Regions from separate parts of the Pseudomonas sp. FBCC-B545 genome, predicted to be linked through region 3. Evidence: predicted binding sites of a transcription regulator. Region 3 holds the regulator's gene; each other region holds the start of a gene.
What was found. Region 3 encodes FliA, which starts transcription of late flagellar genes. Its sites were predicted from a motif close to CTAAAGTTTNNNNNNNNNNNGCCGNTAA; they were not measured.
Positions count from the first base shown of each region.

Region 1: a site for FliA is predicted at 7,306-7,333, ahead of flgM (flagellar biosynthesis anti-sigma factor FlgM). Genes of this name have one in related genera too.
Region 2: a site for FliA is predicted at 5,655-5,682, ahead of NMB39_RS18675 (methyl-accepting chemotaxis protein). Genes of this name have one in related genera too.

Region 1 covers NZ_CP101441.1:1,486,833-1,496,567, reverse strand. The annotation lists gene NMB39_RS06985 (hypothetical protein) at 71-1,168, opposite strand; gene flgE (flagellar hook protein FlgE) at 1,350-2,666, opposite strand; gene flgD (flagellar hook assembly protein FlgD) at 2,697-3,416, opposite strand; gene flgC (flagellar basal body rod protein FlgC) at 3,433-3,876, opposite strand; gene flgB (flagellar basal body rod protein FlgB) at 3,880-4,287, opposite strand; gene cheR (protein-glutamate O-methyltransferase CheR) at 4,588-5,415, opposite strand; gene NMB39_RS06955 (chemotaxis protein CheV) at 5,459-6,391, opposite strand; gene flgA (flagellar basal body P-ring formation chaperone FlgA) at 6,465-7,229, shown strand; gene flgM (flagellar biosynthesis anti-sigma factor FlgM) at 7,371-7,694, shown strand; gene NMB39_RS06940 (flagella synthesis protein FlgN) at 7,743-8,213, shown strand; gene NMB39_RS06935 (flagellar brake protein) at 8,310-9,059, shown strand; gene NMB39_RS06930 (MFS transporter) at 9,119-9,735, opposite strand, start outside.
Region 2 covers NZ_CP101441.1:4,074,999-4,084,733, reverse strand. The annotation lists gene NMB39_RS18700 (patatin-like phospholipase domain-containing protein) at 1-602, opposite strand, end outside; gene NMB39_RS18695 (PepSY domain-containing protein) at 761-1,063, shown strand; gene NMB39_RS18690 (PepSY domain-containing protein) at 1,063-1,374, shown strand; gene NMB39_RS18685 (response regulator transcription factor) at 1,374-2,042, shown strand; gene NMB39_RS18680 (sensor histidine kinase) at 2,039-3,352, shown strand; gene NMB39_RS18675 (methyl-accepting chemotaxis protein) at 3,472-5,619, opposite strand; gene NMB39_RS18670 (Na+/H+ antiporter family protein) at 5,857-7,176, shown strand; gene ctpM (methyl-accepting chemotaxis protein CtpM) at 7,339-9,018, shown strand; gene trhP (prephenate-dependent tRNA uridine(34) hydroxylase TrhP) at 9,023-9,735, opposite strand, start outside.
Region 3 covers NZ_CP101441.1:1,862,204-1,871,938, forward strand. The annotation lists gene flhB (flagellar biosynthesis protein FlhB) at 1-685, shown strand, start outside; gene NMB39_RS08700 (cold-shock protein) at 786-962, shown strand; gene NMB39_RS08705 (cold-shock protein) at 1,332-1,535, shown strand; gene NMB39_RS08710 (DUF6124 family protein) at 1,584-1,838, opposite strand; gene flhA (flagellar biosynthesis protein FlhA) at 2,414-4,528, shown strand; gene flhF (flagellar biosynthesis GTPase FlhF) at 4,540-5,856, shown strand; gene fleN (flagellar synthesis regulator FleN) at 5,962-6,795, shown strand; gene fliA (RNA polymerase sigma factor FliA) at 6,792-7,532, shown strand; gene NMB39_RS08735 (chemotaxis response regulator CheY) at 7,699-8,073, shown strand; gene NMB39_RS08740 (protein phosphatase CheZ) at 8,092-8,880, shown strand; gene NMB39_RS08745 (chemotaxis protein CheA) at 8,892-9,735, shown strand, end outside.

The sequences.
Region 1 (9,735 bases), 380 kb from region 3:
CGCCCTGGATTTAAAAAGCCCGATGAACCCCGACTGCACAGGGTTTATCGGGCTTTTTCGTTTATCACGCCTAGAGGAACGCGTACGCAATACCCTGCTTCGGCGCGCCACCTCGCCGCCCCCATAGCTCAACTTTACCGTCGATGACCGCCATTGAATGGCGATCATAGGCCACGACGCCCAGCTTGCCGCTCGCCAGTTCACTACTCGAGGATTTCCTGTAGAGCCCTTTCAAACCAAGGCGATCCAACGCTTCGTGGGGCATTTCGCCGTTGTTCAGGCTTTGCATCGCGTGGGCAAAGCTCTTTTTCGATTCGTTCGGGTTGTCGTCCAGACCATTGCCCTCCATCTGCGCACGCTTGGCGCTCGCCGCAAACATGAAGTTGGCATCAGTCAACATCTGCGGGTTATCGCCCTTGAACTGTGCATACCTGGCAGCCTGCCGTAATTCATCTTTGGAAAAGTTAACCTCTTTCCCATCGCGCATTTTCACGTAATAGCCATTGCTCGTCTCTTTGACCTCTGCGAAGACGTCAGTGGGCTTCTGACCAAACTTCATCATTGCGCCCTTAATCGCTGAAACGGTGACGCAATTGCCGTCCGGCCCCTGGCTGAATCCACTCCAGATATTGTCTGGTTTTTTACCTGGGTTACTTTCATCGGGTTTGTAATTGAAGTGCTTGGAGCCTTCGGTAATCGGCAGATTACTCATGGGCTCGCTGGGGCCGAAATTGTTGGGACTTGGCCTGCCACCGCCGCCTCCACCACCTCCACCTCTTGGCGATGGGCCAGGGGAAGGCGGTGAGGGCGTTGGCGATTCATCATCCAGTTCTGGAAACCACAACTTCATCAGGCGCCGCAGAAACTCCAACCAAGAGACGTCGGCCTTCTCCATCAGCTCCTGCATGATCTCTTTGAATTTTTCGTCACCGAGCTCTTCGCGCTTATCGTTCAGCTTGTCGCGAAGCTCTTGAGCGGTCTGGCTCTTGGAGGTTTTTTCGGCATCCATCAGTTGGCTGAGCAGTTGCCTGACCGACTCAGTGTTGGCGGCCTTGTCGTCATTGGCCCCGTACGCCGGACTTTGCCGCCCATATACATCGCCATAGATACCCGCGTCGAAACCGCGCGCTCCCCGCGCGCCGCTCTCCCACAATGCATAACCCGCCATTTACTTCCCCTATATTCGCCGGACGACAACCGTCCGCTGGCTGATCCGTGGCCAAATCGGCGTTATGCGTTCCCGCATCGGGGCGTGGTGAAACGAGCAGTAAATAACTATGTAGCGCACACAAAAAAAGGCCCCTCGATCGAGGGGCCTTTGATTGAACGCTGGTACTTGAGCGACGGTATCAGGTCATCTGAATGATGGTCTGCATGATGGTGCTTTGGGTGGAGATGGTCTTGGCGTTCGCCTGGTAATTGCTCTGGGCCTTGATCAGGTCCACCAGCTCGTTGGTCAGGTTGACGTTGGAGGCTTCCAGAGAGGAGCCCTTGATCGAACCCAGGGTGCCAGATTCCGGCGCGTCGTAACCCGGCTGGCCCGATGCGAAGGTCTCTTTCCAAGCCGTACCGCCAGCCGGCTGCAGGCCTTGCTCGTTGTTGAAGCTGGCCAGGGAAATCTGGCCGATGGCCTTGCTCTGCTGGTTGCTGAAGGTTGCGAACAATACACCGCTGCCGTCGATTTTCAGGCCGGTGATCTGGCCAGTGGCATAACCGTCAGTGATTGGCGGGTTGCGGTAGCTGGCGGAGTTGTACTGAGTGACGTTGCCCATGTTGATAGCAATGCCGTCCTTGTTCGCTGTCGCATCGTTGGCCTTCCAGACTCCATCGGTGACTGTGCCAGGTACCCAATCCTTGATGGTCAAGGTGTTGCCGGCAACACCACCGGTCACGATGCTCTTGAGATTACCGGCACCATCGAAACTCAGAGTCGAGGGCACAGGCGCCTTCACGTCAGCACCGGTACCGGTAGGAGCCGAACCATCAGGGTTGCGGCCGTCAATCAAGGTGTAGGACTGCCACTGGTTGGCATCGGTTTTCACCACGTACTGCACCATCGGGTGGGCGTTACCCTGAGAGTCGTACAACGTAGTGCTGTATTGCGTAGTGAATGTTTCGGACTTGCTCGGATCAAACGGATTCTTGGTCTGGTCGATCACCGGGGACGAGGAGTTGAGGTTGCTGGCCGAGTCCACCTTGGTGGACGCCTTCGGTGGCAGATTCGCCAGGTTCAGTTGCAGGTCCACCAGGCCACCCTTGGTGATCTTGCCATTCTCGTCCGCAGCGTAGCCCTGTAGACGCGAAGTGCCGGTGTTGTTGGTGATGTAGCCGTCCTTGTCCGCACGGAAAGCACCGCTACGGGTGTATTCCAACGAGCCGTCGCTACCCTTCTGCACGAAGAAACCACCACCCTGGATCGCCATGTCGAGGATGCCGCCACCGCCGTTGACGTCGCCCTGGGTGAACTGCTGGGACACCGCCGCCAGGTTCACACCGTTGCCGATAGTATTCTGGCCAGTACCCAGCTTGGAGGCCGCGTAGATATCGGCGAATTCCGCACGGGATGACTTGAAGCCAGTGGTCGCGACGTTGGCGATGTTGTTGCCGGTCACGTCCAGTTGTTTGTTGGCCGCATAGAGGCCGCTAAGGCCGATATTAAAAGACATGTTCTCTCCCTCTGCCGTATCTAGCCGGCTCTATGTACCGATAGTCTGAATTTGCGACAGCTTGACGCTGCCCATGCCGCCTGCAAGGTTGAGCAGCATTTCGCCGCCGGTCTTGCTCAGGGTCACGCTGGTTACCGTGGCCGGCAGTGAGGTGGCCAGGGCCACCGCATCACCCTTGTCGTTCTTGGTGGAGGCATTGAAGGTGTAGGTGCCGGCTGGGGCGATTTCGCCCTTCTCATTCTTGCCATCCCAGATAAAGCTCTGGCTGCCGGCACTCTGCGCGCCCATATCCACGGTGCGCACGACGTTGCCGTCCTTGTCGGTGATCTTGACGGAAATGTTACCCACCGCCGATGGCACCTCCACCGAACCGTTCATGCTCTTGCTGGTATCAACCATGGCTTTGTCGGTCTGGATAATGATCGACCGCCCCACCAGCGACGAAGCCTGCAGCGCTTGCGAGGAGCTGAAGTTGCTGGAGATGTTATTCACCGAGTCGTTGAGGGTGTTGATGCCTTCAAGGCTGCTGAACTGTGCAAGCTGGGCCACGAACGCGCCGTTGTCCTGGGGCGACAGCGGGTTCTGGTTTTTCAGCTGGGTGACCAGCAACTGCAGGAATGCATCCTTGCCCAGCGACTGGCTGCCGGTCGCGGCTTTGGAAACATTCGCTACATTGTTCGAAGCATCCTTGACCTTGGAATTGAACAGGTCCTGGACTGCCGTGTTGTTAGACGTATCAACGATGGCCATTATTTGGCGCCCCTTATCACTGACCCAGGGTCAAGACCTTCTGCATCATGGCTTTGGCGGTGTTCATCATTTCCGCGTTGGTCTGGAATGAACGGCTGGCGGAAATCATGTCAGCCATCTCCTCGACCACGTTGACGTTGGGGTAGTAGACGTAACCCTTTTCGTTCGCGGCGGGATGGTTCGGCTCGTAACGGGCCTCAAGGTTGCTCTGGTCTTCGACTACACCCAGCACCTGCACACCGGAGCCGGCTGCGTCCTGGTCCTGGAACAACGAATCACTGCCGCCGCTCTGACCAGCCTGGAACATGGTGGCAAACACCGGGTGACGCGCGCGGTAAGTTTGGTCAATGCTCGAAGACACGGTCTCGGCGTTGGCGATGTTACTGGCGACGGTGTTCAAGCGCGTGGTTTGCGCGCTCATGCCACTGCCGGCAATATTGAAAACACTGGACAGGGACATGGCTTACTCTCCACGCAGGGCTGACATCAGCCCTTTGAATTTACTGTTGAGCAGGGTGAAGCTGGCCTGGAAGTTCACCGAGTTCTCGGCGTAATTCGATTGCTCCAGTTGGGCGTCGACGGTGTTCTGGTCGATCGACGGCTGCATCGGCGTGCGATACAGCAGCGACTCGTCAGCATTGCCCAGGCCCTGCGCTTCGATATGACGGTTGTTGGTCATGTTCAAGGCGAAGGTGCCGTTCTTGGTCTTGTCCTGCTGGGCAGCGAGCACGGCGGAGAAGTCCAGGTCCCGAGCCTTGTAGTTCGGGGTATCGGCGTTGGCAATGTTGTTGGCCAGGACTTCGGCACGCTGGGCGCGGAAGCCCAGGGCTTGTTCGTGGATACCGAGCGCTTTATCGAAGCTGATGCTCATGGCGGAGACCTTTAGGCTGACCTGCTGTTCGTTAGCAGGGTTATAGCAAGGTACATGCCAATCTTGTGAACCCCCGTATATAAGGGGTTTGCGGGGAGATTGCCGGCGGCAATGCCAGAAAAGCGGCAAGTGATTTCCGCGTGGCGCCAGTAAAGCGGCAATGGGCATTGCCACTTTGATTTATTTTGCCGCAATACAGGTGAAAGGGGGCTTGCCCCCGATGGCTGTGGTTCAGTTGATAAATCTATCACTGACACACTGCTATCGGGAGCAAGCCCCCTCCCACACTCCCACATTGACTTACTTGGCCTGGTAGATGATTCCCGGGCTGCACTGCACCATCTGGTAGTGATCCGGCAGGCCGTTCAAGGCTTCGGAAGCACCAAGGAACAGATACCCGCCGCGCTTGAGCGTGCCGTGGATGCGTAACAGGATGTCTTTCTTCACTTCAGCCGAGAAATAGATCAGCACGTTGCGGCAGAACACCATGTCGAACTTGCCCAGGCTGGCGTAGCTGTCGAGCAGGTTGAACGAGCGGAATTCCACGCGGCTCTTGATCGGTGCCTTGATCGCCCAGCGCCCCGCCCCCTTGGGGTCGAAGTATCGTTGCAGGCGCTCCTGGGACAGGCCGCGGCCCAGCGCCAGGCTGTCGTACTCACCGGTCTTGCAGTTGGTGAGCATGGTGCCGGACAGATCCGTTGCGACAATTTGCGCGCCTGCTTTCAACTGGCCCATATTGGTCCGTTCGAACTCGTCGATGGACATCGAGATCGAGTACGGTTCCTGCCCCGAAGAGCACGCCGCCGACCAGATACGCAAGCGCTGGCCCGGGCTGGCCTTGATCGCCTCCGGCAGCACTTTGTTCTTGAGCACTTCAAAGGGGTAGGTATCGCGAAACCATAAGGTTTCGTTGGTGGTCATGGCATCGACCACCATTTCCTTGAGCCCGCTGCGCGGCTGCGTCTGGATCCGCTGGACCAACTCACCCAGGGACTTGATGCCCTGCTGTTCCATCAGCTTGTTGAGACGGCTGGATACCAGATATTGCTTGTTTTCACCGAGCAATATGCCACAGGCTTTTTCCAGGAAGACCCGGAACTGTTCGAAATCCAAATTACCCGTAGACAATGGTACCGCCTCTTAAATCGTGTGACCGCCAGGGGAGAATCCCTCAGCTGTGATCTGCTGCCTTGATCCGGTCGACTACCCGGGATGCGAGGTCATCAGGACGGAATTTGGCCAGGAAGTCATCAGCACCGACCTTCTTGACCATTGCCTGATTGAATACCCCCGACAACGAAGTATGCAGGATGATATGCAATTTTTGCATGCGTGGATCGTTGCGTATCTCGGCCGTAAGGGTGTATCCGTCCATTTCCGGCATCTCGATGTCGGAAATCATCATCAAGAATTCTTCTTCTGGCTTCTTGCCTTCGTCCACCAGCTTGCGCAGGTAGTCCAGGGCCTGGCGACCGTCATTGAGCGCCACTACGTCCACACCGACAGTTTGCAGACAACGCGTGACCTGCTTGCGCGCCACTGAAGAGTCGTCCACGGTCAGTACGCGCAAAGACACGGCCTTATGCGCGGTCTCGGCATCCACCACACCTACGGAGATGGTTTCCGAGGTCGGCGCTACTTCGGCGAGGATTTTCTCCACGTCGATGATTTCCACCAACTGGTTATCGACCCGCGTCACCGCCGTCAGGTAGTGATCGCGCCCGGTGCCCTTGGGCGGCGGGTGGATTTCTTCCCAGTTCATATTGACGATACGTTCCACCGAGCGCACCAGGAACCCCTGGGTCTTGGTGTTGTACTCGGTAATGATCACGAAGGGACTCTGGCGGTCTTGCAAACCTGAGGACCCCGTGGCCAATGCCAGGTCGAGAATCGGAATAGTCGCGCCACGGATGTTGGCCACGCCACACACGACCGGATTGGACTTGGGCATGATCGTCAACTTGGGGCATTGCAGCACTTCACGCACTTTAAACACGTTGATGCCATACAACTGCTTGCCGTCCAGGCGGAAAAGCAACAACTCCAGGCGATTCTGCCCTACCAGCTGTGTGCGCTGGTTTACTGAATCCATTACACCTGCCATGCCCAGACTCCTAAAACTAGGGGTACGAAGCGTACCCAACACTAAACGGCACGAGCTTTGCTATTTGTTGTTCATGGATATTAAAACGACAGTTTCCCGACACTTTGGCTGCCAACGCTATCGCAGATTGCTCTGCGCCTCGATGGCGTTGCTTGCCTTGGGGCTCAATGCTGCGAGCCGTGCCGACAACGTTACCCTGCCTGATGTACTTATCGGCGTCACCCAAGGGTTTCTTGAGTTCACTGTAGAAGATTATCTGGCAACCACACAGACGCCGGGGCGTTATGAAATCCAAGTCAATCAGTTGGACCCGCGTTTGCGCATGCCCATGTGCGACAGGGAATTGACAGCCACCCTGGAAAGCCCCTCTCAACCCATTGGCCGGGTCACGGTGAAAGTACGTTGTGAAGGTGCCTCGCCGTGGACAATATTCGTGCCTGCGCAGGTCAAGCTGTTCCGTGATGTGGTTGTCGTTGCGCGGCCGCTGAAACGCACCGGTATTATTAGCTTTGAGGATGTGGCCCTGCGTGAACGGGACATCAGCCAGATCAACCAGGGCTATCTGACCTCAGTGGACCAGGCTATTGGGCAGCGGCTCACCCGACCAATGGTCACCGATCAAGTCATCACATTGGTTCACCTGGAACAGGCCGAAGTGATTCGCAAAGGTGACCAGGTGGTGATTTCCGCCAGCAGCGGCGGGTTGAATGTAAGAATGCCGGGTGAAGCGCTGTCCAACGGCGGCATGAGCGAACAGATCCGTGTCAAGAATCTCAACTCCAACCGCGTCATCAAGGCGCGCGTGACCGCCCCCGGGCAAGTCGAGGTCGCTTTATAGAACACTGGTAGAGGACGCTGGGTTTTCCTACACTGTGCACGAGAAGTTCCGTGTGGAGATTTATTGTCATTCGCGCCTAAAGTTTGTTTGGGTATGGCCGAAAACATGGCAAGCGTCCAAATACCCAGAGGTTTTTTCAACATGGTCATTGATTTCAGTCGTTTGAATAACGCCCCGGCTTTGCCAGGCAGTACGCGCACCAGCGGTGCCAAGGACAGCGTAGAAGCCAAGCCACAGCCCCTGCCCGCCAAGGCAGAACAGGCCAGCGTCAGCCAGAGTGGGGAATCGGTTCACCTGAGCAATGAGGCTCAACAGTTGCAGAAGGTCACTGACTCGCTGCGCGACCAGCCGGTTGTCAACAAAGCCCGCGTGGCCGAGTTGAAACAGGCCATCGCCGATGGCAGCTATAAAGTCGACAGCAACCGTGTCGCCAGCAAGCTGCTCAACTTCGAAGCCGAGCGCTAGGCAAAGGCCTGCGCAGGGCTTTTGGACGCTTAAAACCCAAGGCCAGCCATGCACCACGACGAACATTTGCTTCAACTGATCATTGATGATCTGGCGCCGACGCAGCAATTGCTCGAGCTGCTCAAAGAAGAGTCCCTGGCCTTGTACGGCCGGGATATGCGCTTGCTGGAAGAAATCCTGGCGCGCAAACAGTCACTGATCGTGCTGCTCGAACAGCACGGCAAGAAGCGCAGCGAGATTCTGATCAGCCTGGGCCTGCCTGCCGATCATGATGGCCTCGCGCAATTGGCCAGTCACTCTTCGGTAGGTGACCAGTTGCTGTCGCAAAGCAAGGAACTCAACCAATTGCTCGCCCAGTGCCAGGAAGCCAACCTGCTAAACGGCCAGTCGATCCAGCTTCAGCAAGCCACGACCGCCAATCAGTTACGCATACTCCATGGCGGCGAACCTCCAGCACTGTACAACGCACAAGGCTCCACCTCGCGTCTGGTCAAGCCAAGCACCCGCAGCCAAGCCTGACGCCGGTTTACAGCGCGACCTATCCAAAGTGCGCTACATACTGGCAAAATGCCGGTTCTTGCGTGTAGTCGTATTTTGCCTGGAGATGGAAGAACCGTGTTCAACGCCCTTAATGCGGAAGATGCCCCGCAGCCACCGAAGGTCCTCACCACGCCTCTGGAAATCGCCAGCACTTTGCGGATGCTCCAAGATAGCCATGATCCTTTGATCATCACCTTCCACGAGCGCAGCCAACGCTTTCAAAGCTATCTGGTAGACGTTTCCCGCGACAGCACCACGTTGGTCCTGGACGAAATGATTCCCCGTGACGGTGAACGCTACCTGGAGAATGGCGAGCCCTTTCGTATCGAAGGTTTTCACGATGGTGTGCGGATTGCCTGGGAAAGCAATGGCACACTGAGCCTCAGCGAAAAGGACGGCCACCGCATCTACAGCGGCAACATGCCCGCAGAGGTGGTCTACCATCAGCGCCGCAATGCTTTTCGTGCCGCATTGAAACTGGCGCAATTGGTGAATATCGAGTTGGGTGGCGAGAAACTCAAGGCCCCGGTCAACGGTAAGTTGCTGGATATCTCCGCCACCGGCTGCAAGCTTCGCTTTGAAGGCGACATCTCCGAGCGCCTGCAGCTGGGCCAGGTCTACGACCGTTTTGTCGCCGCCCTGCCCTTCGGCAGCATGACCACCGCCGTAGAATTGCGCTACCTGCACTTCGAAGACAAGATCAACATTACGTTCGCTGGAGTGCGCTTCCACAACATGAGTGGCTTGGTGCAACGCCAAGTGGAGCGCTTTGTGTATCAGCTGCAGCGCGAGGCTCGGCGCTTCGACAAAGACGACGATTTTTAAGCTCTAAACGCTGAAGCAAAAAAACGGGCAGATCCTGGCGGGATCTGCCCGTTTTTCGTTCAGGGTCGCGCCCTGCTCAAGTCATGAGGATGTTCGTCCGGGTCTGGGTGCTCTTGCGGCTCTTCATTAGCCGGCTCATCCGTTGCGGGTTCAGGCTCTGGATCAGGAACGCTGACTTGCATCTGCTCCTGCACCACCTGCTCATCCACCCGCGGGTCCAGCGCAGCAACCAATGGCGAACTGGACATGCTGTCGGGCATCGCCACGTGATGCAACGGCGCGTCGTCGACCTGATGCAGATTGGTTACTGCTTTCGGTCGAATTCGCCACACCAGGATCAACGCACAGAGGCTGAAAAACGCGTAGAGCATCTGGCTGCCGAATAGCTTCATGACGACACCTGCCAACAGTGGGCCAACGCTCGCGCCTATGCCATAGGTCACCAGCAGCATGGCCGTCAACGAAACCCGGCGGTCACCTTCGACGTGGTCGTTGGAAAAGGCCACAGCCAACGGGTACAGACAGAACTGCACCAGCGAACAAAAGAACCCCGTCACGAACAGCACTTCCAAGGGCACCTGAGCCATGATCGCCAGCGGCAACGCCGTTATCGCCAGGCACAAGGCAAAGCAGCGAATCAGCAGTGCTCGGTCATAGCGGTCCGACAACCAGCCCA
Region 2 (9,735 bases), 2.2 Mb from region 3:
GGGAAATCCTTAAGGGGATGCACCGGCGGTGCCTGGCGCGGGTCATGGATGATCAGCCGTTCGAAATGCCGCGACAGCCGTGCGCGGCCCCGCAAGTTATCCGCGATCACCGAGGACAGGCCCAGCCCCAGCCGCCCACGGTGGTCGTCGGCGAGCAGGCCGTGGCTCTTGACCACCATGATGTTCAGGCGATAGTCGGGATTGTCCAGTATGCGTGCATCACGGCCAGCCAGCAGGTCATCGAGCATGCGTTGGCAACTCTGGCTGACGTCGGCCATGGTCACGCCTTTGGCGAAGCGCTGTTCGTTATACAGGCGGCCCAGGTCCAGCAAGCCTTGCACAGGGTCGGGCAGGCAGGCGCTGGCGAACCGCCAGGAACCGATGGACGCGCCGATCAATGCACGCTCGCGCGGCACGCGGGGTAGCCAGTCACCAAACAGCGCCAGGTCCAGGCCCTGGATGCCCAAGGCCTTGGGGCCGCCAGCCGCACCGGGGAGAATGCCGACGTCGGCAGGTGCAAGACCCCGCTCGCGAATGCGGGCGAAGGCGCGTTTGCCGGCCTTGAGGGTCAGGGCAGGGAACTTGATATGGATGGCTGTCATACCGGTCTCTGATTGGGCGAACGGGGCATTATAGAAAATATCGCAGACGGTGGGAGAAACGGCTTGCGCGCAATTGCCATGGTGGCAATTCAGTTTCAGTTAAGTTGCAACAGGTAGGGTGACCGGCGTAGGAAAACATCCTGTAACGGAGACTTATCATGACGCGCCTCACTGTTCTGGGCGCCGCCGCTATCATCATGGTTACGGCGACCCAGGCCGCAGCCGTGGACCCGGACAAGCCACTGATCGTCCCCGCCACTGTTACTATTGTCGCCTTTGACCAATTGGACGCCACAGCCCTGGCGCTGCACCCTGGCTCGACGCTGCTGGGCACCGACCTGGATGAGGAATACGGCAAGTACGTCTATGAAGTCGAACTGGAAGATCGCAACGGCATTGAATGGGACGTTGAACTGGACGCGCTCACCGGACAGGTTCTCAAGAATCATCAGGATACGTAATGAAGGTTAATTTACGCGTGGGCAGTCGAGTGGCGCTGGTGCTCATGGTTTTTTGCTCCAGCCTGGCGGCCCGCGACCTCAATCAGGACGAGGCCTTGGCGCTGCGCCAGCAGGGGGTGATCCTGCCGCTGGAGCAACTGTTGCAGCAGGCCATGGCGCGGTACCCCGACTCGCGGCTGCTGGAGGCCGAGCTGGAAAAGAAACACGGCCAATATGCCTACGAAGTGGAACTGGTGACCACCGAAGGCGTGGTGCGTGAGATCAAACTGGACGCCACCAACGGTGACTTGATCAAAGATGAGGAAGATTGATGCGCCTGCTTCTGGTGGAAGACAATGTGCCCCTGGCTGACGAGTTGCTGGCCGGTTTGCAGCGTCAAGGCTATGCAGTCGACTGGCTGGCCGATGGCCGCGACGCCGCGTATCAAGGTCGCAGCGAACCCTATGACCTGATCATCCTCGACCTGGGCCTGCCCGGTTTGCCCGGGCTTGATGTGCTTGCGCAATGGCGCGCCGCTAAGCTCGCCATCCCGGTATTGATCCTCACCGCCCGCGATTCCTGGGCCGAGCGTATCGAAGGGCTCAAGGCCGGCGCCGATGATTACCTGAGTAAACCCTTTCACCCCGAAGAGCTCTACCTGCGCATCCAGGCGCTGTTGCGACGCTCCCACGGCCACGCCAACCAGCCCACCCTGCAGGCCGCAGGCTTGCATCTGGATGAAGGGCGCCAGTGTGTGCTGCGCGATGGCGCCGAGATCCAGCTGACGGCGGCCGAGTTTCGCTTGCTGCGCTACTTCATGCTGCACCCCGAACAGATCCTGTCGAAAAGCCATCTGGCCGAGCATTTGTATGATGGCGAGACGGAGCGAGACTCCAATGTGCTGGAGGTGCACGTCAACCATCTGCGCCGCAAGTTGGGGCGCAGTGTGATAGAAACCCGGCGCGGCCAGGGCTACCGGTTTGGCGCCGCCCCGGCATGAAGTCGATCCAGCGGCGTTTGAGCCTGGGCCTGATCAGCGTGATGGTGGGCGTTGGCGTGGTGCTGGCACAAACCAGCCTGTGGCTGTTCGAGGCCGGTTTGCAGCGTTACCTGGAAGCGGGTTTGCGCAATGACAGTGAGAACCTGCTGGTGGCGCTGGTGCGTGGGCCAAACGGCGTACAGCTGGATGAGCAACGCCTGTCACCGGCCTATCAGCGACCGTTCTCCGGACATTATTTCCGGATCGACTTTGCCGATGTCCATTGGCGTTCCCGTTCACTCTGGGACCAGGAACTGCCCCGCCTGCCCGAGGCGGGGCTCAAGGGCAACCTGCAACTGGGGCCGGAAGGCCAGCAATTGCTGGTGTTGCGTTCGGACTACAAGCGCTTCGGCCTGCCGATTTCCATCAGCGTGGCCCAGGATTACACGCCCGTGCGGGAGAGTTTTCGCCTGATGCGCCAGATTGGCCTGGTGATGGGGCTGGCGGCGCTGCTGCTGGTGCTGGTCCTGCAGCGAGTCACCGTGCGCCGCGCCCTGCGCCCACTGGAGACGGCGCGTAACCAGATCGCCCAGCTGCAACAGGGCCAGCGCTCGCAACTCGACACTCAGGTGCCGTTGGAGCTGGAACCACTGGTGGCGCAGATCAACCATTTGCTGGCGCACACCGAAGACAGTCTCAAGCGTTCCCGCAATGCGCTCGGCAACCTGGGGCATGCGCTGAAAACCCCAATGGCGGTATTGCTGAGCGCGGCCTCCAGTGAGGCGCTCAAGGGTCATCCGCAGTTGAGCCAGCTATTGCGCGACCAACTGGAGCAAATCCAGCAACGCCTCAATCGCGAGCTCAACCGGGCACGGCTGGCTGGCGAAACCCTGCCGGGTGCTTTGTTTGATTGCGAAAAAGAACTGCCCGTCCTGCTGGCGACCTTGAACATGATCCATGGCGATCATCTTGACCTCAGCTATCACGTTTCGCCGGGCTTGCAATTGCCCTGGGACCGCGAGGACTTGCTGGAATTGCTTGGTAATTTGCTGGACAACGCCTGTAAGTGGGCGGATGCCGATATTCGGCTGAACGTCAGCGAAACCCAGCAAGGCTACCTGTTGGTGGTGGAGGACGACGGTCCCGGTATTCCCGAGGCCCAGCGTAACCAGGTCTTGGGCCGCGGCGCGCGACTGGACGAGCAAATTGACGGACATGGCCTGGGGTTGGGGATCGTGCGGGACATCGTCGAGGTATGGGGCGGGACGTTGCAGTTACAGGAGAGTGAGCTGGGTGGGCTTAAGGTACTGATCGAATTGCCCAAGCGGTAATGCCAATCTAAAAATGTGGGAGGGGGCTTGCCCCGATGACGGAGTATCAGTAAATACATCTGGGGCTGACCCAACGCCATCGTGGGTAAGCCCCCTCCCATAGTAGATATCCATTAGGCTTACACCCTGAACTGATCCATCAACCCCTGTTGTTGATTCGCCAGGCTGTTCAACGCCTGGCTGACCCGCGCCGATTCATTGGCCTGCTCCGATAATGACTCGGTCACATCGCGAATGGTCGCCACATTGTTGTTGATCTCCTCGGCCACCGCGCTTTGCTCTTCGGCGGCACTGGCGATCTGCAGGTTCATGTCGCTGATCACCGTGACCGCGTCGCCAATCTGGCGCAAGGCCGTTACCGCTTGGCCGACCTGTTCGACGCTGCCTTGGGCCTGGCGATAGCTGTTGCCCATGGAGCCGACCACGTCGGTGGTGCCGCTTTGCAGTTGCTCGATCACCAGGCGGGTTTCTTCCACCGATTCCTGGGTGCGCCGCGCCAGGTTGCGCACCTCGTCGGCGACCACGGCAAAGCCCCGACCGGCTTCACCGGCACGGGCGGCCTCGATGGCGGCGTTGAGCGCCAGCAGGTTGGTCTGTTCGGCGATGCCGCGAATCACTTCGAGCACCGAGCCGATTTTCTCGCTGTTGGCGGCCAGGCCTTCTACCTGGGTCATGGCGGTGCTCATGTCGGCGGCGAGGTCGCCAATGTTGGCGGTGGTGCGGTCGATCACGGTCAAGCCTTCGCGTGTGGCCTGGTCGGCATCGCGAGCGGCCTGGGCAGCTTGGGCGGCGCTGCGGGCAACGTCCTGGGCGGTGGCGCTCATTTCGTGGGAAGCGGTCGCCACCTGATCCACCTGGCGGTACTGCTGCTCCATGCCAGCACTGGTTTGCGTGGCAATCGCGGCGGACTGGTCGGCGGTGCCACGGGCGTCCTGCACCGAGCGTTTGACCTCGGCAATGATCGGTTGCAGCTTGTCGAGGAAGCGGTTGAACCAGCCGGCCAACTGGCCCAGTTCGTCCTGCTTGTCATAGGCCAGGCGCCGGGTCAGGTCACCTTCGCCGCTGGCGATATCTTCAAGCATGTGTGCCACGCCGAGGATCGGCCGGGTCACGCTGCGCGCCATCAGCCACACCAGTATCAGGCCTACCACAGCGGCCAGCAGACCCAGGCCGAGCTCCAGCAGGGTGCCTTTGGCATTGTCAGCGTCCAGCTGGGTTTTCAACGCCTCGGCGGGCGCCACCAGGACTTTTTCCGGTACATCCAGCAACACGCCCCACGGCTTGCCCCCAGGGATCGGCGCAAAGGGCGCCAGCACCTTGAGCTGATGACCGGCACGCAGGCTGTGGGTTTGAGTACTGCTGGCCAAGGCGCTGACCAACTGCGCGCCGCTGGCCGTATCAACCTGAGCCAGGCGCTGGCTGAGCTTACTGGCATCCGGGCTATAGCCGGCAAGCAAACCGGTCGGGCTGAGGATGCTGACCTGGGTCTGGCCGTCGTACAGCTTCTGGCTGGCCTGTTGGCTCACGGCCTGCAGGCTGTTGAGGTTGATGTCCACCGACAGTGAGGCGATGACTTTGCCATTGACCATCAGCGGGAACACGATGCTGGTCATCAGCACGTTCTGGCCGTCGATCACATAAAAGTAGGGTTCGATCACACACGGCTTGAGCGTGGTGCGCGGGCAGGTGAACCAGGCGTTGGCTTTTTCGCCGCTGGGGCTGACGGACGTGTCGGTCATGTCGCTTTCGGGCAGCGCCATCGAAGTGATCTTCCCCGGCGTCGGCTGCGACCAGTACAAGGCGAATCGGCCTTTGTCATTACTGCCCAGTTCCTGCTGATTGGCGAACAACTCGTCCTTGCCGTCCAGCGCATTGGCTTCGAACACCAGGGACAAACCCAACAGGTCGGGGTTGGCTTGCAGCGCGGCCTTGACCTGGCGGGTCAGGTCCTCACGGGTGTCGAAGGCATCGAGAAAGCGTTTCTCTGCCTGCTCGCGCAGAAACAGTACCTGGCGGGAAAAGCCGTGACCGTACTGGTAGGCATCCATGAACTGCTGGCGAATGCCCAGCGCCTGTACTTCACCTTGGGCTTCGATGCGCGCCTGGGCGGCTTCGTCCAGCATCTGCATGCTGGAGGCCTTGACCTGCTCCGAGCTCTGCGCCATGCGATACAGCGACAGACCCACCAGCAGGGTCACGATCCCCAGCAGGCACAGGCCCGCGAGCAGGGTGATTTTCCATTGAATGGAGAGCTGCCTGAGCGACATCGGGACATCCTTACCTGAAAGCACATGGAAACAGCTTATCGGCCGACACGCATGGTTCTTTATTCAAACGATCAATTTAAACTTCAAAAACGGCGCCGCTTTTTGACATGCGCGCCTGCCTGCTGCAAAGTGCGCGCCCTCTAATAAGACCTCTTTCAAGCCTGCACGCCGGCAGCTGTTCCCATGGGCCGTGCGCGGGCATGCCTGTCTTTTTTGTTTTTGCTTGAGGTAACCATGATTAACGCAGTCATCGCCGCGGTCGGCACCATGCTGGTACTCAGCCTGTCCCGCGTGCATGTGGTCATCGCCATTATTGTTGGCGCCCTGGTGGGCGGCTTGACGGGTGGCCTGGGGATCGACGCCACGCTCAAAGCCTTCAACGGCGGTTTAGGTGGCGGCGCAACCGTGGCTTTGTCCTACGCATTGCTTGGTGCTTTCGCGGTGGCAATTGCCAAGTCCGGCTTGGCCCACGCGCTGGCGGACAAAGCCTTGCTGCTGGTTGATCGCCAGGAAGCCAGCGGTGGCAGCCACGTCAAATGGTTGTTGATCGGCCTGTTGTGGGTGGTGGCGATTGCTTCGCAGAACATCCTGCCGATCCATATTGCGTTTATCCCGCTGCTGGTGCCGCCGCTGCTTTATGTGCTGACCAAGCTGCAACTGGACCGCCGCCTGATCGCCTGCGTGATGACGTTCGGCCTGATCACGCCGTACATGTTCCTGCCGGTGGGTTTCGGCAATATTTTCCTCAACCAGATCCTGCTGGCCAACGTAGCCAAGAGCGGGGTGGATATCAGCCAGGTCAACGTCACCCACGCCATGGGCCTGCCGGCACTGGGCATGGTGGTCGGCCTGCTGGTGGCAGTGTTTATCAGCTACCGCAAGAAGCGCGTGTATGACCTGGAAAAAATCGAGCGCGTCGAGCAAGTGGCGGTGCAGTACAACCCGCTGACCCTGCTGGTGGCCGGCCTGGCGATTGCCTCGGCGTTCATCATCCAGCTGTGGCTGGACTCGATGATCATCGGCGCCCTGGCCGGATTCCTGATCTTCTCGGTATCGGGCATCGTGCGCTGGCGCGACACCGATGACCTCTTCACTGAAGGCATGAAGATGATGGCGATGATCGGTTTCATCATGATCGCCTCGTCGGGCTTTGCCGAAGTGCTCAAAGCCACCGGTGACGTGCGCTCGCTGGTAGAAGCCTCTGCGGCGTTCATCGGCCATAGCCGTGGGGTAGGGGCGTTGCTGATGCTGCTGGTGGGGCTGCTGGTGACCATGGGCATCGGCTCGTCGTTTTCCACAGTGCCGATCCTTGCCGCGATTTTCGTGCCGTTGTGTGTGCAACTGGGCTTCAGCCCGTTGGCCATCGTGTGCATTGTCGGCACCGCCGGTGCGCTGGGCGATGCGGGCTCGCCTGCGTCGGATTCCACCCTCGGGCCCACCTCCGGCCTGAATGTCGATGGCCAGCACCACCATATCTGGGACACCGTGGTGCCGACCTTCCTGCACTACAACATTCCGCTGCTGGTGTTTGGGTGGCTGGCCGCGATGACGCTCTGATGAATTCCCTGTAGGAGCGAGCTCGCGAAAAACCCCAACGATAATGCGAACAACCTGAAACCCCGCAGAGTTCTCAGGTGCTTCGCGAGTAAGCTCGCGCCTACAGAAATCACTCTCCTGGCCGTTAACCTCTCAAGTCGCCACTAACAAGAGAGAAAAGCCATGCGTCTGAGTTTGAAGGCCAAAGTCCTGGCCCTTGCCGTAGTGCCTGTATTGTTGTTTGCCGTGGTCATCAGCCTGACCACCGTGTGGATTCTCCAGGGCCAGGCGCGCAACGAAGTGGATGAAACCCGCCAGCGCTTGCTCAACGACGCCAAGGCCACGCTGCAAGGTTATGTCGAAGTGGCCATGACCACCATCAAGCCGCTTTACGATGCGGCAGCCCCCGGCGACACCGCGGCGCGGGCGCAGGTGGTCAAGTTGCTCTCCAATACCAGCTACGGCAAGGACGGCTATTTCTTCGGCTACGACTCCGAGACCATCCGCCTGTTCAAGGGCAACAGCCCGGACGGCGTGGGCAAAAGCTTCAAGGACAACCGCGACCCCAACGGCGTCTACGTCAATCGCGACCTGGTTAAAGTCGGCAAGGACGGTACCCACTACCTGCAATACAGCTCGACCCAGCCCGGCCAGACCGAACTGGTGCCCAAGCTCGGCTATACCGAATACCTGCCCAAGTGGGACATGGTCATCGGTACTTCGGTGAACCTGGACGGTATCGAGGCCCAGGTGGCGGTGGTCGAAGCCAAGGTGGAGAAACGCATGGAAGGCGTGCTGCTGAGCATCCTCGGCGTCGCCGTTATATTGCTGTTGGTAATCGCCGCCGTGGGCATGCTGGTGGCCAATACCATCCTGCGTCCACTGAGCCTGATGAAGGCCAATCTCGACGACATCGCTGCTGGCGAAGGCGACCTGACCCGCCGCCTGGCGATTACCAGCCAGGATGAGCTGGGCGACCTGGCCGGTGCGTTCAATCGCTTTGTCGATAAAATCCATGGGTTGGTGCGCCAGATAACCGAAATGACCGCCCAGCTCACCGGACTGGTCAGCCAGGTATCCGACCAGGCCCAGCGTTCCGAGCAAGCCATGGAACGCCAGCGCCACGAGACCGACCAAGTGGCCACCGCGATCAACCAGATGTCGTCCGCTGCCCATGAAGTGGCGCGCAGTGCCCAAGGCGCCGCTGTCGCCGCGCAACAGACCGACGCCGAAGGCCAGGCCGCCAAACGTGTGGTGGACGGCAGCATCGCGCAGATCCATGCGCTGGTGAACGATATCCGCAGCAGTGGCGTGTCCCTGGACAGCCTGCAGCAGGATGTGTCGTCGATTGTCAGTGTGCTCAGCGTGATCCGCTCCATCGCCGAACAAACCAACTTGCTGGCGCTCAATGCTGCCATTGAAGCCGCACGGGCCGGGGAGGCCGGGCGCGGGTTTGCCGTGGTCGCCGATGAAGTACGCGCCCTGGCCAGCCGCACCCAGACCAGCACCCAGGAAATCCAGGGCATGATCGACCGCCTGCAAAAAGGCACCGAGGCAGCCGTGGACGCAATGCGCCGCTCCAGCGATGCCGGCGATGGCACCTCGGCCCAGGCCAACCAGGCCGGGGCGTCCCTGGACACCATGGCCCAGTTGATTGGCACCATCAATTCGATGAATGCACAGATCGCCAGTGCCGCCGAAGAGCAAACCGCCGTGGCCGAAGAGATCAACCGCAGCGTGCATCAGATTGCCGTGGCAGTGGACAGCGTGGCGGATGAAACCCAACTGGGTGCCCAGACCTCCCGCAGCTTGGCGGATCTGGGCCAGCGCCTGGGTAAGTTGGTTGGTCAGTTCAGGATCTGATCGTTCACAGGTCGCGCATCAGCAGGCCAAAACGCAGGTCCATCTCGGCCGGCAAGGGCACATACACGGTGTGCCCGTCCCCCGGTGCCACCTCAATGGCTTCATCCTTGGCGTTGCGCAAGGTGGCCAGGTCAAAGTGAAAGTTGCCGGCAGGCGTCATTAATTCCAAGTGATCGCCAACGGCAAAACGATTCTTCACCTTGACCTCTGCCAACTCGCCACGACGCTCGCCGGTCAACTCACCGACAAACTGCTGTCGCTCGGACACCGAGCTGCCGTTCTGGTAGTTCTGGTATTCATCATGCACATGGCGGCGCAGGAAACCTTCGGTGTAGCCGCGCTGGGCCAGGGACTCCAGATTGGTCATCAAGCTGCGATCAAAGGCGCGCCCGGCCGCCGCGTCATCGATGGCCTGGCGGTACACCTGGGTGGTGCGTGCGCAATAGAAGTGGGATTTGGTGCGGCCTTCGATCTTCAACGAGTGCACGCCCATCTGCGCCAGGCGCTCCACATGCTGCACGGCGCGCAAGTCCTTGGCGTTCATGATGTAGGTGCCATGTTCGTCTTCGAAGGCAGGCATTGATTCATCGGGGCGATTGGCTTCCTGCAGCAGGAATACCTGCTCGGTTGGCGTGCCGATCCCCAGCGTGGGCTGATATTGCTGGACGATATCGCCGGTCGCATTCTCCACCGCGGGCGTGGCCTGGTATTTCCAGC
Region 3 (9,735 bases):
GGCCAAGTTCATCCTGATTCTGTTCGTGGCCCTGGCCGTCCTGTCGTCCGACATCGATGACTTGCAGCGCATCGCCCATGAGCCGCTCGAATCCGCGATCATCCATAGCGTGCAAGTGGTGGGCTGGAGTTCCCTGTGGATGGCCCTGGGGCTGATCCTCATTGCCGCGGTGGATGCGCCGATCCAGCTGTGGGAAAGCCACAAGAAACTGCTGATGACCAAGCAGGAAGTGCGCGACGAACACAAGGACCAGGAAGGCCGCCCCGAGGTCAAGCAACGCATCCGCCAACTGCAGCGCGAGATGTCCCAGCGCAAGATGATGGCCTCGGTGCCCGACGCCGACGTGATCATCACCAACCCGACCCACTACGCCGTGGCCCTCAAGTACGACCCCGAGAAGGGTGGTGCGCCAATGTTGCTGGCCAAGGGCAGCGACTTTACCGCGCTGAAAATCCGCGAAATCGCCGTGGCCAACGACATCCTGCTGCTGGAATCCCCGGCGCTGGCGCGGTCGATCTTCTACTCCACCGACCTCGACCAGGAAATCCCGGCCGGGTTGTACCTGGCGGTGGCCCAGGTGCTGGCGTACGTCTACCAGATCCGCCAATACCGCGCCGGCAAGGGCAAGCGCCCGGACCCGCTCAAAGACCTGCCGATCCCGCCGGATTTACGTCGCGACACTTGATGCCTCTCTGACCTGTCAACTTTGACAGTAGCCATGACGCCGCCTTCACTGTTTGATACAGCGATGAGGCGCGCAGCCATGCGCGTCTCGGGAGGCACAGATGGATAAGGGCACGGTCAGGTGGTTCGACGCGGTCAAGGGCATTGGCTTTATTGCCCGAGACCGTGATGGCAATGAGGTTGCTGTTGAGTCCAAAGGCGCTAAGAACGCTGAAGCTCCGCCCGCCGCGCCCAAGCGACGAAAACCCCGCAAGCGGAAAAAACCACTGGATACATGATTCGACGGTTCTAGCACCCATCGGCTGCTTGCGTCTACCTGTCAACTTTGACAGTAGCCAAAGGGCGCGTGCCGTTGTTTAGTACAGATCAGGCACTTCGCGCATGTAGTAAACCGGATGCAGGGGAGAGCGGCATTGAAGCTGGCTACAGGTACTGTCAAATCCTATGAGTTGGCCCGGGGAGAGTGGTTGATTGCGTTGGATGATGAGGAAGAATGCGTATTCGTCGATTGGAGCGATTGGCATTGGGCTGCGCTATCGATTGGTGAGCAGATAATGTTTCAGATGATCAATAAACCTAAGGGCGTTTATGCGCTTCCTGTCGGCGCAAGCGTGCAGGGCGGGTCTATAGGTGTAAGGAGAAGGGCAATGGCAACGGGTACTGTGAAGTGGTTTAACGTGGAGAAGGGCTTTGGTTTTATTACCCTGGATGATGGAGGGGCGGATGTTTTTGCCCATTACTCGGCAATTCAGTCGAATGGATACAAAAGTCTGGAAGAAAACCAAAGAGTTGAGTTTGATATAGCACAAGGACCAAAAGGTCTGCAGGCCGAGAATATACGGCCTCTTTGAAGGCTCAAATGTGGGAGGGGGTAAGCCCCCTCCCACATGTGGAACGTGTTATCCGCTGCTGGCCGCGCTCGTCAGTGCTGCGCCAGCGTGCACACGATCAGCCAGTAATTGCGCCAGTTCTATCAACTGCGCAACGCCGAGCAACTCCTCTCGTTTAGGGCCTTCCAGGTCAAATGCCAGGTCGCAGCTCAGGGCATTGGCCGAAGCGAGTGTTTCACTGAGGTTGACCAGCAGGTCTTCGGTGCTGATGCCGTCGGCTACGGTAAACAGCCGGATGGGGGGATTTGGGGTGGGTTTGATCATTTTGACGTTCCTAGAAAAGTGGAGCCGCCACTGATCGCCGCGACGCGATGGAGGGTGGCAGCTGTACGCAGGTTCGCGGACCGGTCTAGGAACAACCCGGCATACCCGAAGGTATCCCGCGCACAGCCGCCATAGCGCCGCACAGTAGACGATAAAAAACCGCTTACTGAAAGGGAGATGGTGCTTTTGTTCCGTAGTAAACCGGGCCGCGACGCCCGACCGCTGCGTTTGCAGCGGTGTACGGAGACTAGAGAGCCGGTTTCCTAGGGGCAACCCCAAATCCTTGTCAGAAATTTCCTCGGTAGCCCCGGCTGTACACAGATCAAATGTGGGAGGGGGCTTGCTCCCGATAGCGGTGAATCAGCCAAACATCAGTGCCTGATACACCGCTATCGGGAGCAAGCCCCCTCCCACATTTGGATTGATTTACACCCGGTGGCCCGGGGTGTTTGCGAGGTTCTCCGGGCCCAAAAGCAAAGTTGGAAGGCTTCTTGCAATACCGCCTTCAAGTCGCCCTTCAGCGTCAAAACTTTGCTTCAAGGACACGAGGAATACCGGTGGTAGATCGCTCTCAAATGCTCAACACGGCCCGTGGCACCCTGACTGATCTGTCGCGGGGCAATCTGGGTGTGCCGTTGTTGTTGCTGGTAATGCTGGCAATGATGATGTTGCCGATGCCACCGTTCCTGCTCGACGTGTTCTTCACTTTCAACATTGCCCTGTCTGTCGTGGTCCTGCTCGTCTGCGTGTACGCGCTGCGGCCGCTGGATTTCGCGGTATTCCCCACCATCCTGCTGATTGCGACCCTGCTGCGCCTGGCGCTGAACGTGGCGTCGACGCGGGTGGTGATGCTCCACGGCCAGGACGGCCACGCCGCCGCCGGTAAGGTGATCCAGGCCTTTGGTGAGGTGGTGATCGGCGGTAACTACGTAGTGGGTATCGTGGTGTTCGCGATCCTGATGATCATCAACTTCGTGGTGGTGACCAAGGGCGCCGGGCGGATTTCTGAGGTGAGCGCACGCTTTACCCTCGATGCGATGCCCGGCAAGCAGATGGCCATCGACGCCGACCTCAACGCCGGCCTGATCGACCAGAACCAGGCCAAGACCCGCCGCCTGGAAGTGGCCCAGGAGGCCGAGTTCTACGGCTCGATGGACGGTGCGAGCAAATTCGTGCGCGGTGACGCCATCGCCGGCCTGTTGATTCTGTTTATCAACCTGATCGGCGGTATTGCAGTCGGCATCTTCCAGCATGGCATGACCTTCGGCGATGCCGGCAAGGTCTACGCCTTGCTGACCATCGGTGACGGTTTAGTGGCGCAATTGCCATCACTGTTGTTATCCACAGCGGCGGCCATCATGGTGACCCGTGCTTCGGGCTCCGAAGACATGGGCAAGCAGATCAGCCGGCAGATGTTCGCGTCGCCCAAGGCCTTGGCCGTGGCGGCGGGCATCATGGCGATCATGGGCATCGTGCCGGGCATGCCCCACGTGTCGTTCCTGACCATGGCCGCCTTGGCCGGTGGCGGTGCCTACCTGTTCTGGAAAAAACAGAACCAGGTCAAGGTCCAGGCCCTGCAGGAGGTTGCACGCCAACAGGAACTGCTGCCATCCCCAGCCCGCGCCCAGGAAACCAAGGAGTTGGGTTGGGACGACGTGACCCCGATCGACATGATCGGCCTGGAAGTCGGCTACCGCCTGATCCCGCTGGTGGACCGCAACCAAGGCGGGCAATTGCTGGCGCGGATCAAGGGCGTGCGCAAGAAGCTGTCCCAGGACCTGGGCTTTTTGATGCCCACCGTGCATATCCGCGACAACCTCGACCTGGCCCCCAGTGCCTACCGGCTGACCCTGATGGGTGTGATCCTGGCCGAAGCCGAGATCTACCCGGACCGCGAACTGGCGATCAACCCCGGCCAGGTGTTCGGTACCCTCAACGGCATCACCGCCAAAGATCCGGCTTTTGGCCTGGAAGCGGTGTGGATCGAAGTCAGCCAGCGCAGCCAGGCGCAGTCCCTGGGTTATACCGTGGTCGATGCCAGTACGGTGGTCGCCACCCACCTCAACCAGATTCTCTACAAGCACTCCCACGAGCTGATCGGCCATGAGGAAGTCCAGCAATTGATGGGCCTGCTGGCCAAGTCGTCGCCGAAACTGGCCGAAGAGCTGGTGCCGGGCGTGCTGACGCTGTCGCAATTGCTCAAGGTGTTGCAGGCGCTGCTGGCCGAACAGGTGCCGGTGCGCGACATTCGCAGCATTGCCGAGGCCATCGCCAACAATGCCGCCAAGAGTCAAGATACTGCCGCGCTGGTGGCGGCGGTGCGCGTCGGATTGTCCCGTGCAATCGTGCAAAGCATTGTAGGCATTGAGTCCGAGCTGCCTGTTATCACCTTGGAGCCAAGGTTGGAACAAATATTGCTCAATAGTATTCAGAAGGCCGGTCAGGGCCAGGAAGAAGGTGTTTTGCTGGAGCCAAGCATGGCTGAAAAGCTGCAGCGTTCGTTGATCGATGCCGCGCAGCGCCAGGAAATGCAGGGCAACCCGGTCATTCTTTTGGTGGCCGGTCCGGTTCGGGCGATGTTGTCGCGGTTTGGACGCTTGGCTGTACCGAATTTGCACGTGTTGGCTTACCAGGAAATTCCTGACAATAAGCAAGTGACTATCGTCGCGACAGTAGGGCCCAATGGCTGAGGTAGTGGGTTATGCAAGTTAAGCGTTTTTTCGCCGCCGATATGCGTCAGGCCATGAAACTGGTCCGTGATGAGCTGGGCGCCGACGCCGCGATTATCGGTAACCGTCGGATTGCCGGCGGTGTCGAGCTGACGGCTGCGCTGGATTACACGCCCCAGGCCCTGGCCCCGCGTGTGCCGAACATGGAGCTCGAAGACGAGCTGCGCAAGACTGCCTCGCGCATTGTGTCGGCCCAGGCTGAACTGAGCATGCGTGGCGACAGCGACGCCAGCACCAATCGCCAATTGTTCGCCGGCCTGCCGTTGACGGCTGCCGAGCCGCTGGTAGAACCGACGTTCGTCGAGCCACCGCGTCCAGCTGCGCCAGCCCCGGCCGCCGCTGTCGACCAACGTGTGTTCGACTCGATGCGCTTTGAACTCAACGGCCTGCGCGAATTGCTCGAAGTGCAGCTGGGCTCGCTGGCCTGGACGCAACTGCAAGGCAGCAAGCCGCAACAGGCCAACCTCTGGCGTCGCCTGCAACGCATCGGCCTGTCCGGCCCGTTGTCCCGCGATTTGCTGGCCTTGACCGCCGAAGTCGAAGAACCCCGCCAGGCCTGGCGCATGCTGCTGGCGCACTTGGCACGCATGATCGCTACGCCGGAAATCGAACCTCTGGAAGAGGGCGGTGTGATTGCCATGGTCGGCCCCGCCGGCATGGGCAAGACCACCACCCTGGCCAAGCTGGCCGCCCGTTATGTGCTCAAGTACGGCGCACAGAATATCGCTCTGGTGAGCATGGACAGCTACCGCATCGGCGCCCAGGAGCAGCTCAAGACCCTGGGGCGCATCCTCAATGTGCCGGTGACCCACGTCGACCCGGGCCAGTCCCTGGCCAATGCCCTCGACCCGCTGCTGCGCAAGCGCGTGGTGCTGATCGATACCGCCGGCCTGCAAGCCAGCGATCCGGCGCTGCGCATGCAACTCGAAAGCCTGGCCGGGCGTGGCATCAAGTCGAAAAATTACCTGGTGCTTGCAACCACCAGCCAGAAACAGGTTCTTACCGCTGCTTACCACAGTTACAAGCGTTGCGGCCTGGCCGGTTGCATCCTCACCAAGCTCGATGAAACTGCGAGCCTGGGCGAAGTGTTGAGCCTGGCCATCAGCCATGAATTACCGGTCGCCTACCTGACCGACGGGCCGCGGATCCCGGATGATCTGCATCTGCCGCGCCGTCATCAGTTGGTCAGCCGTGCCGTAAGTGTGCAAATGCAAGAAGAGCCTAGCGAGGAAGCGATGGCCGATATGTTCGCCGACCTTTACCACCACCCGGCTAAACGGGTCGGTTAAGGCAGGATGAACACCGTGAAATGTACCTACATCGATGGTCTGCAAGCGATTCACGCGGCCAAGCCATGTAGCCTGCGTCTAAGCAAGACAAGGTAAAGAAATAAAATGGGCAGCATGCATCCCGTACAGGTGATCGCGGTGACCGGCGGCAAAGGTGGCGTCGGCAAAACTAACGTGTCAGTGAATTTGTCCCTGGCCCTGGCAGAGCTTGGCCGTCGCGTCATGCTGCTGGATGCTGACCTGGGCTTGGCGAACGTGGACGTTCTGCTGGGGCTGACACCCAAACATACCCTTGCCGATGTGATCGAGGGCCGCTGTGAGCTGCGCGATGTGCTGCTCCAGGGTCCCGGTGGCATCCGCATCGTGCCGGCTGCCTCGGGCACCCAGAGCATGGTGCACCTGAGCCCCGCGCAGCATGCCGGGCTGATCCAGGCGTTCAGCGATATCGGCGACAACCTCGATGTGCTGGTGATCGACACTGCCGCCGGGATCGGCGAGTCGGTGGTCAGCTTCGTGCGCGCAGCGCAAGAAGTGCTGCTGGTGGTGTGCGACGAGCCCACTTCGATCACCGATGCCTACGCGTTGATCAAACTGCTTAACCGCGACTACGGCATGAACCGCTTCCGCGTGCTGGCCAACATGGCCCAAAGCCCGCAGGAAGGGCGCAACCTGTTCGCCAAGTTGACCAAGGTCACGGACCGCTTCCTCGATGTGGCTTTACAATACGTTGGCGCAGTTCCTTACGACGAGTGTGTGCGCAAGGCCGTGCAAAAGCAGCGTGCGGTCTACGAAGCGTTCCCTCGTTCCAAGTGCGCACTGGCGTTCAAGGCCATTGCCCAGAAGGTCGATACCTGGCCGTTGCCCGCCAACCCCCGGGGGCATCTGGAATTTTTCGTCGAGCGTTTGGTGCATCAGACGAGCGCAGGACCGGTGCTATGACATCCAGCGGCTACAACCTTTACAAAAAGTCGGCACGTGACAGCCAGGGCGAATTGATCGAGCGTTACGCGCCCCTGGTCAAGCGCATTGCCTATCACCTGTTGGCGCGCCTGCCGGCCAGTGTGCAGGTCGAGGACTTGATCCAGGCCGGCATGATCGGCCTGCTCGAAGTGTCGACCAAATACGACGCGAGCAAGGGTGCGAGTTTCGAGACGTATGCGGGCATCCGTATCCGTGGCGCGATGCTCGATGAAGTGCGTAAAGGGGATTGGGCGCCGCGTTCGGTACACCGCAATACGCGCATGGTCAGTGATGCAATTCGTGCAATTGAAGCAAAAACCGGTCGTGACGCTAAAGATCATGAAGTTGCGGCCGAACTCCAATTGAGTCTCGACGATTATTACGGGATTTTGAACGATACCTTGGGCAGCCGCCTGTTCAGTTTCGACGACCTGCTGCAGGACGGCGAACACGAAGGGCTGCACGAGGACGGCGCGAGTGCACATCTCGAACCGTCTCGCGACCTGGAAGACGAACGTTTCCAGAGCGCGTTGGCGGACGCGATTGCCAATTTGCCGGAGCGTGAGCGCCTGGTACTGGCGCTGTACTACGACGAAGAGCTGAACCTCAAGGAAATCGGTGAGGTGCTGGGGGTCAGCGAATCGCGTGTCAGCCAGTTGCATAGCCAGTGCGCGGCCCGCTTGCGGGGGCGATTGGGAGAGTGGCGCGCGCGCTGACAGGCAGTGTGGGGACACTGCAGACGCTACCGTGAAGCCGCAAGGTTCGCGGGCTCGTACCGTGGTGCCCTGGGCAGTCCTTTTTGTGTAACGCCTGTTGATTGAAATGGCGCGTCCAGGTGCTGGGCGCGTTTAAGACTGCTTGGAGGTCGAATTGGACAAGAACATGAAAATCCTCATCGTTGATGACTTCTCAACGATGCGGCGGATCATAAAAAACCTGTTGCGTGACCTTGGGTTCACCAACACGGTCGAGGCGGATGATGGCATCACGGCGATTCCGATCCTCAACAGCGGAAGCATCGATTTTCTGGTAACCGACTGGAACATGCCGGGCATGACCGGTATCGATCTGCTGCGCCATGTACGTGCCGATGAAAAACTGCGCAGCCTGCCTGTGCTGATGGTGACCGCTGAAGCCAAGCGTGAACAGATCATCGAAGCCGCCCAAGCCGGGGTCAACGGCTACGTGGTCAAGCCATTCACTGCACTGGCCTTGAAAGAGAAGATTGAAAAAATCTTCGAACGCATCGGTCATTGATGCTGCCACGGGGGAGCTATGGAGCATAACGAATCATCGCAGGCCGACTTCGAGTCGACCCTGAAAAAACATGCTCACCGCTTGGTCGACAGCCTGGAAAAAGGCCAGTTCGCCGATGCGGTGCAGTTGATCCATGAGCTTAACCAGACCCGTGATCGCGGCCTGTACCAGGAAGTGGGCAAGCTCACACGCGAGCTGCACAGTGCGATCGTCAATTTTCAGATTGACCCGCGCATGCCCCAGGCCGAAGAGATTTCGCAAATCACCGACGCTACCGAACGCCTGTCCTATGTGGTCAGGCTGACCGAGGCGGCGGCCAACCGCACCATGGACCTGGTGGAAAACGCCACGCCGCTGGTCAACGGCATGACCAGCGAAGCCCAGGCCTTGAGCGTTGACTGGGGCCGCTTCATGCGCCGCGAAGTGGGGGCTGAAGAGTTTCGGGAATTGGCCCGTCGGGTCGAGGGTTTCCTGTCGCGCAGCGAACAGGAAAACCGCACGGTGGCCAGCAACCTCAACGACATCCTGCTGGCCCAGGATTACCAGGACCTCACCGGCCAGGTGATCAAGCGCGTGACCCAGTTGGTCACCGAAGTGGAAAGCAACTTGCTCAAATTGGTGCTGATGGCCGGCCAGGTCGACCGTTTTGCCGGCATCGAGCATGACCGCGAAGCGATCCTCTCGGAAAAAGATCCACAAAAACATCTCGCCAAGGGTGAAGGTCCGCAGATTCATGCCGATAAACGTGAAGACGTTATGTCAGGTCAGGATGACGTAGATGACCTGTTATCCAGTTTAGGCTTCTAAGGAGCACACCCATGAGCTTCGGCGCCGATGAAGAAATCCTTCAGGATTTCCTTGTAGAGGCCGGCGAAATTTTAGAGCAACTGTCCGAGCAACTGGTCGAGCTGGAAAGCCGACCGGATGATGCGAACCTGCTCAATGCAATTTTTCGCGGTTTTCACACTGTAAAAGGGGGCGCCGGCTTCCTCCAGCTCCATGAGCTGGTGGAGTGCTGTCACATCGCCGAGAACGTGTTCGACATCCTGCGCAAGGGTGAGCGGCAGGTCGACTCGGAACTGATGGACGTGATTCTAGAAGCACTGGATGCGGTCAACGGCATGTTCAGTGAAGTGCGCGAACGTGCGCCGATCACGGCGGCCACTCCGGAACTGTTGGCGGCCCTGGCGCGCCTGGCGGAACCGGCCGCGGCTGCGCCGGTAGCACAAGCTGAGCCGGAACCAGTGGTGGAGGCCGAGGCGGATGTGACCGACAGCGAGTTCGAACAGCTGCTCGATTCGCTCAATGCGGTCAAGGCCGAAGCCGAAGCCCCGGCGGCGCCTGTCGCCACGCCGACCAGCGAAGACATTACCGACGCAGAGTTTGAATCCCTGCTTGACCAGTTGCATGGCAAGGGTCAGTTCGCGGCCGATGCCGTGGCACCCGCTGCGCCAGAAGCACCGGCTGCCAGCGCCAGCACCGACATTACCGATGATGAATTCGAGGCACTGCTCGACCAGCTGCATGGTAAAGGCACGTTTGTAGCCGAAGCCCTGCCGGAAGTCGCCGCCACTGCTGCCACTGCCACTGCCGCCGCAGCTCCAGCGGCTCCAGCGGCCAGCAGCGCCGCACCGGCCGGCGACGGACTGATCTCCGATCACG